4 regions of the Streptococcus suivaginalis genome follow, and region 2 is predicted to be linked to each of the others. Evidence: predicted binding sites of a transcription regulator. Region 2 holds the regulator's gene; each other region holds the start of a gene.

Region 1 (3,276 bases), 200 kb from region 2:
TCTTGGTCAATGCGGTGGAAACTCCCTTGCCAGAAGCGGTCCATATCTTAGGCTTTTCGGCTCGAGGCCAGGCCTATCTCAAGACCGTCAAGGAGCAGGTGGACCTGGTGACGCGGATCGGCAAAGCGCCCTGGGACAGCATGACCCAGCAGGCGGATGCGGTCTATCAACTGGGCGCTAACGCAATAGCAGAGCAGACCTATGGGCGCGTGCCGGTGAGGGTGGAGTGAGATGTAAAAGTTTTTTGATAAAATTCTTGACTCTCACCTTACGTTATCCCTTATACTGGGCATAGAGAGGAGATTTCTATGAACGAAAATTGGACGGTTAAGCAGGTCAGTCAGTTGACAGGATTGACGGTGAGGACCTTGCACCACTATGACCAGATTGGTTTGCTCAAACCAGCATTTGTGGCTGAAAATGGTTATCGCTACTATAATCAGGAGAATTTGGCTCGTCTGCAAGAAATTCTCTTATTTCGTGAGTTGGATTTTCCTCTCAAAGACATTCAGCAGCTTCTGGACGTGACGGAAGTCAATCGTCAGCAGGTCTTGCGGGACCATATCAGCCTTTTAGAGCTCAAAAGGGAACGGCTGGATCGCATTATCAATCACGCCAGATTGCTCACAGAAAAAGGAGGAGAAGTCATGGATTTTCACGCATTTGACAGCAGTCAACTAGAAGCCTACAAGGCGGAAGCAAAGGAACGCTGGGGACAGACCGCGGCCTATGCTGAGTTTGAAGAGCGCTACGATGCTAGCAAAGACCGGGTGTTTGCCCAAGAGATGCAGGCTATTTTTGAGGTTTTTGGAAAAATGCAGAGCTTGGAAGCCGATCATCCAGATGTGCAGGCTCAGGTAGCGAACTTGCAGGCCTATATTACGGAAAATTTCTACACCTGTACCAAGGAAATCTTACAAAATCTAGGTCTTATGTATGTTGAAGACGAGCGATTTTCAGCCAACATCGACCGAGCAGGTGGACTAGGAACAGCAGCCTTTGTCAGTCAAGCTATTGCGATTTATTGCAAAGAATAAACGAAAGAAGTCTAGTGAGAACTAGGCTTTTTTTGGTATACTAGATGAAGCTAGAAAATAAGGAGACACCCCATGATTCAACCTATTATGAAGGACATTTTCTTCCTGCAGCAGAAGTCTGAGTCTGCGACTCAGCTAGATGTGCAGGTCGGTCAGGATTTGCAAGACACTTTAGTAGCCAATGCTCACGCTTGTGTGGGCATGGCGGCTAACATGATTGGCGTCAAAAAGCGGATTATCATCGTCAACGTGGGTTTTACCAACCTGGTCATGTACAATCCCGTCCTCATCAGCAAGGCCAAGCCCTATCAGACAGAGGAGGGCTGCCTGTCGCTGGAAGGTACTCGCCCGACGACACGCTATCAGGAGATTGAAGTGGAGTTTTTTGATGCTTCATGGAAAAAGCAGAGCCTAAAGCTGACAGACTTCCAAGCCCAGATTGTTCAGCATGAACTAGATCATTTGGAAGGGATTATCATCTAGTAGCTACCGAATCTACCGTCAGGTAGATTTTTTATCGTCGTTTAGTTTATCTTTTATTACGTCGTTAACTTACCTTGCCTAACTCCAGTTATGTCTGCGGCTCGTTTCCTAGTACTAAAAGTAAACTAAAAGACTATATCAAAAAGTCAAAAAAGGTCAAACAAAACCATTGACTTTTACTGACCAACGGTGTAAAATAAGATTCGTAAGGTAAAGGACCTTACGAATTCTTTGAACAAAAGGTCAGTTTAGGTCAAATGAGAAGGGTTTGACTTACTCTTGGACCTATTGGTCAGTAAAAGACAAACTTCTAAGGAGGTTGTTATGAAAGACAGGATTATACCCTACTAGCTATTTTTTTACAACAAAGGTCAGTAAACATCAAAAACAAATAAAACTTAAACGAGGTAAAAACGATGAACAACAATTTCAATAATTTTAACAATATGGATGATATTTTCAATCAACTCATGGGGAACATGGGTGGCTACAGTACAGAGCGTCGCCGTTATTCTATCAATGGGCGTGAAGTGACACCGGAGGAATTTGCCATTTACCGTCAGACTGGTCGCCTGCCACAGACAGAAGAAGTGGCTCAAACTCAGGCTAAAGGTCAGATAAAGTCAGACGGAATTCTGGCAAAACTGGGCCGCAATTTGACACAAGATGCGCGTGAAGGCAAGTTGGATCCAGTCATTGGACGAAACAAGGAAATTCAAGAAACATCTGAAATTCTGGCTCGCCGTACCAAGAACAATCCTGTTTTGGTCGGTGATGCGGGTGTAGGTAAAACTGCGGTAGTAGAAGGTTTGGCTCAGGCCATTGTCAATGGTGATGTGCCAGCAGCCATTAAGAATAAGGAAATCATCTCCATCGACATTTCAGGCTTGGAAGCTGGGACTCAGTACCGTGGAGCTTTTGAAGAAAATGTCCAAAATCTTGTGGATGAAGTCAAAAAAGCTGGCAATATCATTCTCTTTTTTGATGAGATTCATCAGATTTTGGGAGCTGGTAGCACTGGTGGAGACTCAGGTTCCAAGGGCTTAGCAGATATTCTCAAACCAGCCCTGTCACGTGGAGAGTTGACCGTCATTGGTGCGACCACGCAAGACGAGTACCGCAATACCATTCACAAGAACGCCGCTCTGGCTCGTCGTTTCAATGAAGTCAAGGTTAATGCTCCGTCCGCAGAAGATACCTACCAGATTTTGAAAGGTATCAAGCCGCTTTATGAAGCCCACCACAATATTGAATTGCCAGATGAGGTCTTGAGAGCTGCGGTTGATTATTCCGTCCAATATATTCCACAACGTAGCTTGCCTGATAAGGCTATTGACCTGGTCGATGTGACTGCTGCTCACTTAGCTGCACAACATCCTGTTACAGATATCCAAGCTTTGGAGGCAGAGATTGAACAGGCTAAAGCTTTGCAAAGTCAGGCAGCTGAAAAAGAAGATTACGAAACAGCACTCAATGAAAAAGTCCGCATCGACAAGCTCCAAGAACAAATTGACAACCACACAGAGCAACAGAAAGTGGTAGCGACTGTTAATGATGTAGCTCAGGCGGTTGAGCGAATGACAGGCATCCCAGTCTCTCAAATGGGAGCTTCTGACATTGAACGACTCAAGGAATTGAAGCATCGCCTGGAGACAAATGTAATTGGTCAAGACGATGCGGTGGAAGCTGTATCTCGTGCCATTCGTCGCAATCGTGCAGGTTTTGATGACGGCAACCGTCCAATTGGTTCCTTCCT
Region 2 (3,276 bases):
CTAGCTGATACTGGTTGCCCTCCTCCTGAGCAACCTGCGCCTTGACCATCAGTTGGCTGACCTTCTTATATTTTCCAGCCATCAGCGCCTGATCCAAGGCAGTCAGATCACCTTCTGGCGCTTGACCCTTGGCACGATTTTGCACCTTGGCAGAGGCTTCATCTAACAAGTCAATGGCCGAATCTGGCAGGTTCTTACTGGTCAAATACCTCTTGGCATACCGCACCGCTGTTGCCAAAGCCTGATCTGAAATCGAAACCTTGTGATGAGCTTCATAGGAGGATTTCAACCCCTCTAAAATCTTGATACTATCTTCCACACTCGGCTCTTCAATCAAAACCTTTGCAAAACGACGCACCAAGGCCGCATCTTTTTCAATATGCTTTTGGTACTCATCCTGAGTCGTTGCCCCTACTGTCCGCAAGGTTCCACGAGACAGGGCAGGCTTAAGGATATTGGCCGCATCCAAAGTCGAATCAATCCCTGAACCAGACCCCATAATCGTGTGCAGCTCATCGATAAACAAAATCACCTGACCATCTTCTTCGATATCATTGATGATATTGTTCATCCGTTCCTCAAAATCTCCACGAAAACGTGTTCCAGCAATCACATTCATCAAATCCAGCTCAAGAACCCGCATATTGACAAGGCTGGCTGGCACTTGACCATTAGCGATTCGCTGGGCCAAGCCCAAAGCTAGCGCAGTTTTTCCGACACCCGCATCCCCAACCAAGACTGGATTGTTCTTGGTTTTTCGTGAGAGAATCTGGACCATACGAGCAATTTCCTCATCTCGACCAATCACAGGTTCCAATTGACCAGAACGAGCCAAGAGCGTCAAATCCCGTGTATAATCTTCCAGACCTCCACTTTGTGGCTGAGGCATACCCATCATGTTTCCTACATTGGCTTGCTTGGGTTTTCCGCCCTTCAAGATACTCCGGATGGCTTTGAGGTGGTCCTTGGTAAAACCTGCCTTACCTTCCAAATTTTTCCGCAAATCAATAAAGCGGGTCTTATCACCACTATCTTCAAAATGAAAACCAACCCTGTCCAATATTTGCGATGCAATCGAGCGCTTGTCCAAGAGAATGGCCATAAACAGATGCTCTGTCCCTAGTTCCTTAGCCTTGACAATCTCTGCAATTTTTTCCGCTAGAATATTGACCTCGACCATGCGGCTGGAAGACGGCAGAAAATCAAACCTCTCCAACTCTTCTTGATAGACTTTTTCTGTCACCACAAAAGTGGCTTGCTCATAATCAGAGATAGAAGCAGGATATTCTGCCAAAACAGAGCCTGCAATCGTGTCTGGATTGATCACAAAAGCCAGCAATAAGTGCCAAGTCTCCAAATACTCGCTCCGGTAACGTTGGGCAATCAACTGAGCATCTTCAAATACTCCTTGTAAACCTTTTGAAATCTTTTTTCCCATTTAATCCTCTTTCCTATCTAAGCGACGCAATACCTGACGCATCATACGCGCCCGAATACTGTCCGCATCTCGCCCCAAAACATCATCTGACCCAGTAGCCAAAAAGAGGTTGCCCTCTCGCTCTGTCATCAAGCCCTCATCAAACAGCAACTGCAATATATCTGAATAGACCGTCGCAGACAACTGCTCACCCATATTATTTAACAAATCATGGACCAGTTCGTGCTTATCCGAAAAAGTAATCCGACCAATGCGAATATAACCCCCGCCACCACGCTTGCTTTCCACAATATAACCACGGCTGGCTGTAAAACGGGTTTTTATCACGTAGTTAATCTGACTTGGCACCACTTCAAACCGACTGGCCAATTCACTCCGACGCAATTCTGCCACATTGACCTGGTCCAAGATGGCTTTGATATGCTCTTCGATATAATCCGATGTATTTTTCATCGCCATAGTATCGCCTCTTTCTTTGACTATCTTTGACCATTATACTATTTTTGTTCACATTTTGAAAGCGAAAGCCTCACTTCCACACAAACGTAGCCAATTTTTGAAATCTGCTCTGCTTTTTTCTATAATAAAAGAAAAAACAGAAAGGACTAGGGCTCCCGTATTTAGTTGAACTGAATACGGGCTAGGGACTGGGCCAAAAAGATAAACGAGAACTAGACGCTTGCATCGTCCTTCTATTTTCTATTTTGTCTGTGTCCACTTAAGGCCCTTTATATCTTATACCATGAACTTTCAAGACTACATCCAAGATTTTACAAGTGTGACCGTGGAGCAGGCACAGAACCTTCTAGCTGCCAAAGAGGGCGGCATTCTCTTCATCGGACGTAGCACCTGCCCATACTGCAACCGCTTTGCACCAAAACTCCACAAGGTCGCCCAAGAAAAGCAAGTGACCATCCACTTCCTCGACTCTAGCCAAATCAGTCCAGAACTCCAGACCCTTCGCGACCACTACCAAGTTCCTACCGTCCCAGGTCTCCTCGTCGCTAAACCTACTGGAGTCCAAGTCCGCTGCGACTCCAGCATGACGGAAGAAGAGATTGCGGCTTTTATTCAAGGCTAATGCTAGACATTTCCTACCAAGCCAACACCTTCCACATCTCTCATCACGGAAGACCAGTCGGCAAGATTCACAGCTACCAAAATCCCTACCACCAGACCAATATCTATCTTCGACTAGATTTGGTCGATTACGATTGCAAAATAGCAAAGCAGCTCTTCCAGTCCCTACAGACTTCCTTAGGCGGAAAACCTCTTCAAGTTATGCTCTCCTCTGCAGAGCAGGAAAGAATCCATTTCCTTACCGCAGCTGGCTTTGTCTGCAAGCGGAAATGTTATGAGTTCGAAGTGACCAAGCAAGACTATCTCAGTCAAACAGGCACTTCCAACTTAAGCATAGTCCGCAAAGGCACCGCACCTTATCAAATAGCCTGTCAGCAAATTTTTGACCACTATCAAACAGTCCACCAAGACATCAATCCTTGGACTGCCAGTCAAGAAGACTTTGAAAAGGATCTACCTGACCTGGTTTATACAGACTCAGAAAATTGGGCTTTTATAGAAAACAATGAAATTGCCTACGTATGCGGAAAAGATGTACAAAGCTTTGGTTCCTTCATCCAAGTAGTTATTTGCCAACTATTTGAACAGTATGAACAGATTAGCTTTGAGGCTGATGACTGCGATCCTATCGCCATGCATTTAGCTGACCAATTCCGACAACCAAACAAGCCTAGCTGGGATACTTATATTTTAGAAATCTAACAAAAAGCACCGACCACATGGCCGGTGCTTTTTAAGGAGATTATGAAAAATATTTA
Region 3 (3,276 bases), 570 kb from region 2:
GCGGGAACAAAAAACAGCTTTGCTATTATTGAAAATCCTCAGTTGCGTAAAGCTTTTACCAAGAGACAATTGGCCAATAACCAACATGAAATCCCTAGCCTAGGCTTAATTACAACAGAAGTTGCCTACCGACACGGAAAACCTTGGTTGACCGCCTTAAAACCAGTTTTGGAAGAAAATATCCTGTTGGTCCAAGAAGAATTGAGTAAAAAGACGAATATCAAAGTGCTTAAACCACAAGGAACCTACCTGATTTGGCTGGATTTTTCAGCCTATGAACTCAGTCACCAAGAGCTAGCAGAGAAATTGTTGGAAGAAGCACAACTGCATTTGAATGATGGATTGACCTTCGGAAAAGAAGGTGAAAAGCATTTCCGATTAAATGCAGCAACACCACAATTTGTCATCAAGGAAGCCTGCCGACGATTGGTGGAAGTGTTTGGCTGTCTAATAAATTAGGTAAAAATTCAATGAAGTTCGAGCATTTTTTCTCATTTTTTGGTAGAATAGAAAAAACAAAAAAGAGAGGTTTTACCACCATGGGGAAATTCCAAGTTATTTCACATCCACTCATTCAACATAAGTTGTCTATCTTGCGTCGCGTTTCGACTTCGACCAAAGATTTCCGTGAGTTGGTAAATGAAATTGCTATGCTAATGGGTTACGAAGTTCTTCGCGACCTACCATTGGAAGATGTTGAAATCGAAACACCGATTACAAAAACGGTTCAAAAACAAATCGCAGGTAAGAAATTGGCAATCGTTCCAATTCTACGTGCAGGTGTGGGAATGGTTGACGGTCTATTGAGCCTTGTCCCTGCTGCAAAAGTTGGTCATATTGGTATGTACCGTGATGAAGAGACCTTGCAGCCAGTTGAATATTTGGTGAAATTGCCAGATGATATTGACCAACGCCAGATTTTTGTTGTTGATCCAATGTTGGCGACAGGTGGCTCAGCTATTTTGGCTATTGATTCTTTGAAAAAGCGTGGTGCTTCAAACATCAAATTTGTAGCTCTTGTGTCTGCACCTGAAGGTGTAAAAGCACTTCAAGAGGCACATCCAGATGTAGATATCTACACAGCGGCTTTGGATGAGAAACTCAATGAAAAAGGCTACATCGTTCCAGGTTTGGGAGATGCAGGAGACCGTTTGTTTGGTACAAAATAATATAGGATAAAGAAATCAGCCTGACTGGTTTCTTTTTTTGACCAAGCAAACTGTGTTTTTTATTTGACCATTTTTGACTAATTCTATATAATGGTCTCAGATTTGTTAGAAATGAATAAAAGACAAGGAGAATTCTTATGATTCCAGTAGTAATTGAACAAACCAGCCGTGGTGAACGTTCTTATGACATTTACTCTCGCTTGCTCAAGGACCGCATCATCATGTTGACAGGTCCAGTTGAAGATAACATGGCAAATTCTATCATTGCCCAATTGCTTTTCTTAGATGCTCAAGACCCAACTAAGGATATCTATCTCTATGTCAACACTCCTGGTGGTTCTGTATCAGCAGGTCTGGCGATTGTGGATACCATGAACTTTATTAAAGCAGATGTTCAGACTATCGTGATGGGAACTGCAGCTAGCATGGGAACGATCATTGCATCAAGCGGTGCCAAAGGCAAACGTTTCATGTTGCCAAATGCAGAATACATGATTCACCAGCCTATGGGTGGAACAGGTGGCGGTACCCAACAGACAGATATGGCGATTGCGGCGGAGCACTTGCTCAAAACTCGTAACAAGTTGGAGCAAATTCTTGCTGATAATTCAGGTAAATCTGTCAAACAAATCCACAAAGACGCAGAGCGCGATTACTGGATGACTGCGGAAGAAACCTTGGCATATGGATTCATTGATCAGATCATGGATAAGATGGCAAAATAAGGTAGATGAAGGGCTCGATGTAGCCCTTTTCATTTTGCTGATAAAAAGGTATAATGAAGAGAAGAAGTATGAGAAGGAGCCAGTCATGTTTGAAAAGAAAGAGCGTAAAGGCCTCATTGTATATCTCCACTACAATCGTGAAGCACGCAAGTTGCACAATTTTGGGGATGTGGTCTATCATTCAAAAAAATTACGCTACTTGGTTCTCTATATAGAGGCAGATCGTTTTGATGAGACACTTGAAAAATTAAAAAAAGAACGATTTGTAAAAAAAGTTTTACCATCTTACATTAAGGATCTAGACCAGAATTTTGTAGGGACTTTAGAGCAAGAACGAGAGAAAAATATTCTTTTATAAAATATTTTTCTTTTTTTGTTGACAATTTTCAGATAATTCAGTATATTGGATACATCGTAAAAATTTAAGAAAGATTTAAGGGGATTTTCATGAAAAAAAGAAAATTTGCTATGGCTCTTGTGAGCTTTGCATCGGCTGCACTTCTTGCAGCATGTGGAACTGTTTCATCAACAAACTCTTCAGCAACGGGAACTGAAATTGGTGAGACAGTCAAAATCGGTTATAACTTGGAATTGTCAGGTTCCGTTTCTTCATATGGTCAAACCGAAGAAAAAGGTGCAAACCTTGCGGTGAAAGAAATCAACGCTGCGGGTGGTATTGACGGCAAGCAAATCGAAGTTATCACAAAAGACAACAAATCTGAGACAGCAGAAGCAGCGACAGTTGCAACTAGCTTGGTAAGTGAAGGTGCAAATGTTATCGTTGGTCCTGCTACTTCAGGTGCCTCAGCAGCTTCTATCGCTAACGTAACTTCTGCGGGTGTGCCAATGATCTCACCTTCTGGTACGCAAACAGACTTGGTTGTTAAGAGTGATGGTGGTGTACAAGATTACTTCTTCCGTGCTACTTTTACTGACGGCTACCAAGGTCAAATCATGGCTCAGTATGCTACAGAAAACCTTTCTGCTAAGAAAGTTGTGCTTTACTATGATAACTCTTCTGACTACGGAAAAGGTATTGCCGATGCCTTCAAAGAAGCTTACTCAGGTGAAATCGTTTCTGAAATCACATTTGCTTCAGGGGACAAGGACTTCCAAGCAGCTCTTACTAAGTTGAAAGACCTTGAATTTGATGCAATCATCATGCCAGGTTACTACAATGAAACAGGTACAATCGTGAAACAAGCACGTGGTCTTGGTATCGATGTTCCAGTTCTTGGTTCAGATGGTTTCGACTCACCACAATTTGCTGAGTTGGCAACAGCTTCAGCAGCAACAAACGTGTACTACCTTTCAGCCTTTGTAACATCTGCAAGTGAGAAAGCGAAAGCCTTCTACGATGCATACGTTGCAGAATATGGTGA
Region 4 (3,276 bases), 780 kb from region 2:
ATTTCTGATTGAGATAATGGCATTAGTCATGGCCCTGACCTCCCTTGTTTAATTTCTTCTCAAAGCGCGTGATGGCAAACGTCAAAATACTGGTCATCATCAAATAATAAGCGGCTGCTACAAAGTACGGCTCTCTAGTCAGATAAGTCATGGTTGCAACAGAACCTGCACCATTCCACAACTCAATTACACCAATGGTTGCCAACAATGAACTGTCCTTGACAATGGTCACAAATTCATTTCCCAAAGCAGGCAGGATGTTTTTAATAGCCTGGGGCATAATGACATAGCGCATAGCCTGAACCGGACGAATCCCTAGCGAGTAGGCTGCTTCTAGCTGACCTTTTGGAACAGCATTGATTCCTGCACGGATAGTCTCTGAGACATAGGCGCCAGAGTTCATCGAAAGAATGACAATTCCTGGAATCAATCGTGTCAAATCCACTGACAACACTCCCAATTGAAAAGTTGGTGCAGACAGGTGCATCATCGAAAAAGCAATCATAATCTGCACTAACATGGGTGTTCCACGGAAAATCCATACATACAGATTTGCAAACCAAACCAAGACCTTCCACTTACTGCGTTGAGCCAAAGCCAAAAGAAGACCTAAAATACTTCCGAAAAAGACAACAAAGAAGGCGATAATAATGGTTACCAAGGCTCCGTAATTAAAATAGCCTATATATTTTGAAAGAAAAGAAAAATCCATTTACATACTCCTAATCAACGATTTTCATAATTATACCACAATGTGCATAAAAATTCAAATATTACAAAAAAATATTCAGAAGAAAAAGCGCTTCGTCAGCGCCTTCTTCGTCTCTTCTAGTAAAGAAGCTCGTAAATTTCCATTGCAATCAAATCAATGCTGTCAAAAGTATAGGTTTCTCTTGCAGCAACGTCTCTCAATGTAAAGACTGCACCATTGACTTCATCATTACTATAAGCAACCTCTGCCACAACGACACCCTCACGTTCAAAGTTTCGTTTCAAGGTTCCGCCATCACTGGCCATAGCCTGCAAACGGCTAATGATTCTCACCAAATGTGATTCCATAAAATGTCTCCTAATTCTTAGTATAGGTATATTTTACCACACTTTTGATAATTTGTAAGTATTTTAGCTGGATAATCCCCTATTTTCCTTCCTTTTCTATTGGTTAATTTCATGGTAAAATACAAGAAGAAAGGGGTTTCATCTATAAATACTCACAAATTCATCTTTATGCAATCACATCCCTTCAAAAACGGGACAGATTTTGTTCCAAAAACGAAACTACTGAAAACGAGAAAGGAAGATAGCAGATTCTTGCATTTTAATGGAAACTTGATATAATTGACTTATATTTGACCTTTATTGACTAATAGTTTTTGGTCAGAAAATAGAAAAGAGGGAACGATATGCTTTGCCATAACTGTAAAATCAATGACGCAACCATCCATCTCTATACCAACCTAAACGGAAAACAACAACAGGTTGACCTCTGCCACAACTGCTATCAAATCATGAAAACTGATCCTAATAATGCCATTTTGAAAGGGCTCGGTGATTTAGCCAATCCCAACAATATGGATCCCTTCAGCGAATTTTTCAATCATCTAGGTAGCTATCCAGGTCATACACCAGCAGGAAAGGCACGAAACCAAACACCACCTACACAGTCAGGTGGAGGCAGCAATGGCAATGGTGGTCATCAGCAGCCACCACAAAAGCCAAACGGTTTATTAGAAGAGTTTGGTATCAATGTCACAGAAATTGCCCGTCGTGGCGATATTGATCCTGTCATTGGTCGCGATCAAGAAATCCGACGAGTGATTGAAATTCTCAACCGCCGTACTAAGAACAACCCAGTTCTCATTGGCGAGCCAGGTGTTGGTAAAACCGCTGTCGTTGAAGGCCTGGCCCAAAAAATTGTGGATGGCGATGTACCACAAAAATTGCAAGGTAAGGAAGTCATCCGCCTTGATGTTGTTAGCCTTGTTCAAGGAACTGGTATCCGAGGTCAGTTTGAAGAACGCATGCAAAAACTCATGGAAGAAATCCGGAACCGTCGCGAGATTATCCTCTTTATTGACGAAATCCATGAGATAGTTGGTGCAGGTTCAGCAGGCGATGGCAATATGGATGCAGGCAATATCCTCAAACCGGCCCTAGCACGTGGAGAAATGCAACTGGTTGGAGCAACTACGCTAAATGAGTACCGTATTATCGAAAAAGATGCAGCCTTAGAACGCCGGATGCAGCCTGTAAAGGTTGATGAGCCGAGTGTGGAGGAAACTATTACCATTCTCAAGGGTATTCAGAGCAAGTACCAGGACTACCATCATGTCAAATATACGGATGCAGCAATCGCGGCCGCTGCAGTTCTCTCTAACCGTTACATTCAGGATCGCTTCTTACCAGATAAAGCCATTGACCTTTTGGATGAGGCAGGCTCTAAGATGAACTTGACCCTCAACTTTGTAGATCCCAAAGAAATTGATCAACGCTTGATCGAAGCTGAAAATCGTAAAGCACAAGCTACCCGCGACGAAGATTACGAAAAAGCAGCCTACTACCGTGACCAAATCGCCAAATACAAGGAAATGCAAAAGGCAACCTTGAGCGAAGAAGACACACCACTCATTACTGAAAAAGAAATCGAAGCCATTGTCGAACAAAAAACCAATATCCCCGTTGGTGACCTCAAAGAAAAAGAGCAATCTCAACTCATCAACCTAGCCAGCGACCTCAAAGCCCACGTCATTGGACAAGATGACGCAGTGGATAAGATTGCCAAGGCCATTCGCCGCAACCGTGTTGGCCTAGGAGCGCCGAATCGTCCAATCGGCTCCTTCCTCTTTGTCGGACCAACAGGTGTCGGAAAAACCGAACTGTCCAAACAATTAGCCATTGAACTCTTTGGTTCAGCAGACAGTATGATCCGCTTCGATATGTCTGAATATATGGAGAAACATGCTGTAGCCAAGCTAGTTGGTGCTCCTCCAGGATATGTGGGCTATGAAGAAGCCGGTCAACTAACTGAAAAAGTACGCCGTAATCCTTACTCCCTCATCTTGCTCGATGAGGTTGAAAAAGCCCACCCTGATGTTATGCATATGTTCCTTCAGGTTCTAGACGATGGGCGCTTGACAGATGGACAAGGTCGAACTGTCAGCTTTAAGGATACTATCATTATCATGACATCAAATGCTGGTACTGGGAAAGTGGAAGCCAGCGTCGGATTCGGTGCAGCAATGGAAGGCAGAACCCACTCTGTTCTGAACCAACTCG

What was found. The regulator CtsR, encoded in region 2, represses protease genes until heat stress. The targets are predictions, from matches to a motif close to TTGGTCAAAAAAGGTCAAANA.
Region 1: the regulator CtsR is predicted to act here: its motif matches at 1,663-1,683, upstream of PXH68_RS07560 (ATP-dependent Clp protease ATP-binding subunit).
Region 3: the regulator CtsR is predicted to act here: its motif matches at 1,230-1,250, upstream of PXH68_RS06025 (ATP-dependent Clp protease proteolytic subunit).
Region 4: the regulator CtsR is predicted to act here: its motif matches at 1,347-1,367, upstream of PXH68_RS02375 (ATP-dependent Clp protease ATP-binding subunit).

The regions. Positions count from the first base shown of each region.
Region 1 is NZ_CP118733.1:1,649,114-1,652,389, reverse strand. It holds gene PXH68_RS07575 (nucleotidyltransferase) at 1-230, shown strand, start outside; gene PXH68_RS07570 (MerR family transcriptional regulator) at 309-1,037, shown strand; gene PXH68_RS07565 (peptide deformylase) at 1,110-1,520, shown strand; gene PXH68_RS07560 (ATP-dependent Clp protease ATP-binding subunit) at 1,937-3,276, shown strand, end outside.
Region 2 is NZ_CP118733.1:1,853,638-1,856,913, forward strand. It holds gene PXH68_RS08430 (ATP-dependent Clp protease ATP-binding subunit) at 1-1,438, opposite strand, end outside; gene PXH68_RS08435 (CtsR family transcriptional regulator) at 1,439-1,897, opposite strand; gene traF (conjugal transfer protein TraF) at 2,181-2,519, shown strand; gene PXH68_RS08445 (GNAT family acetyltransferase) at 2,519-3,220, shown strand.
Region 3 is NZ_CP118733.1:1,287,791-1,291,066, reverse strand. It holds gene PXH68_RS06035 (MalY/PatB family protein) at 1-459, shown strand, start outside; gene upp (uracil phosphoribosyltransferase) at 540-1,169, shown strand; gene PXH68_RS06025 (ATP-dependent Clp protease proteolytic subunit) at 1,307-1,894, shown strand; gene PXH68_RS06020 (DUF2129 domain-containing protein) at 1,980-2,252, shown strand; gene PXH68_RS06015 (ABC transporter substrate-binding protein) at 2,342-3,276, shown strand, end outside.
Region 4 is NZ_CP118733.1:499,331-502,606, reverse strand. It holds gene PXH68_RS02390 (amino acid ABC transporter ATP-binding protein) at 1-30, opposite strand, end outside; gene PXH68_RS02385 (amino acid ABC transporter permease) at 23-712, opposite strand; gene PXH68_RS02380 (DUF1797 family protein) at 829-1,059, opposite strand; gene PXH68_RS02375 (ATP-dependent Clp protease ATP-binding subunit) at 1,404-3,276, shown strand, end outside.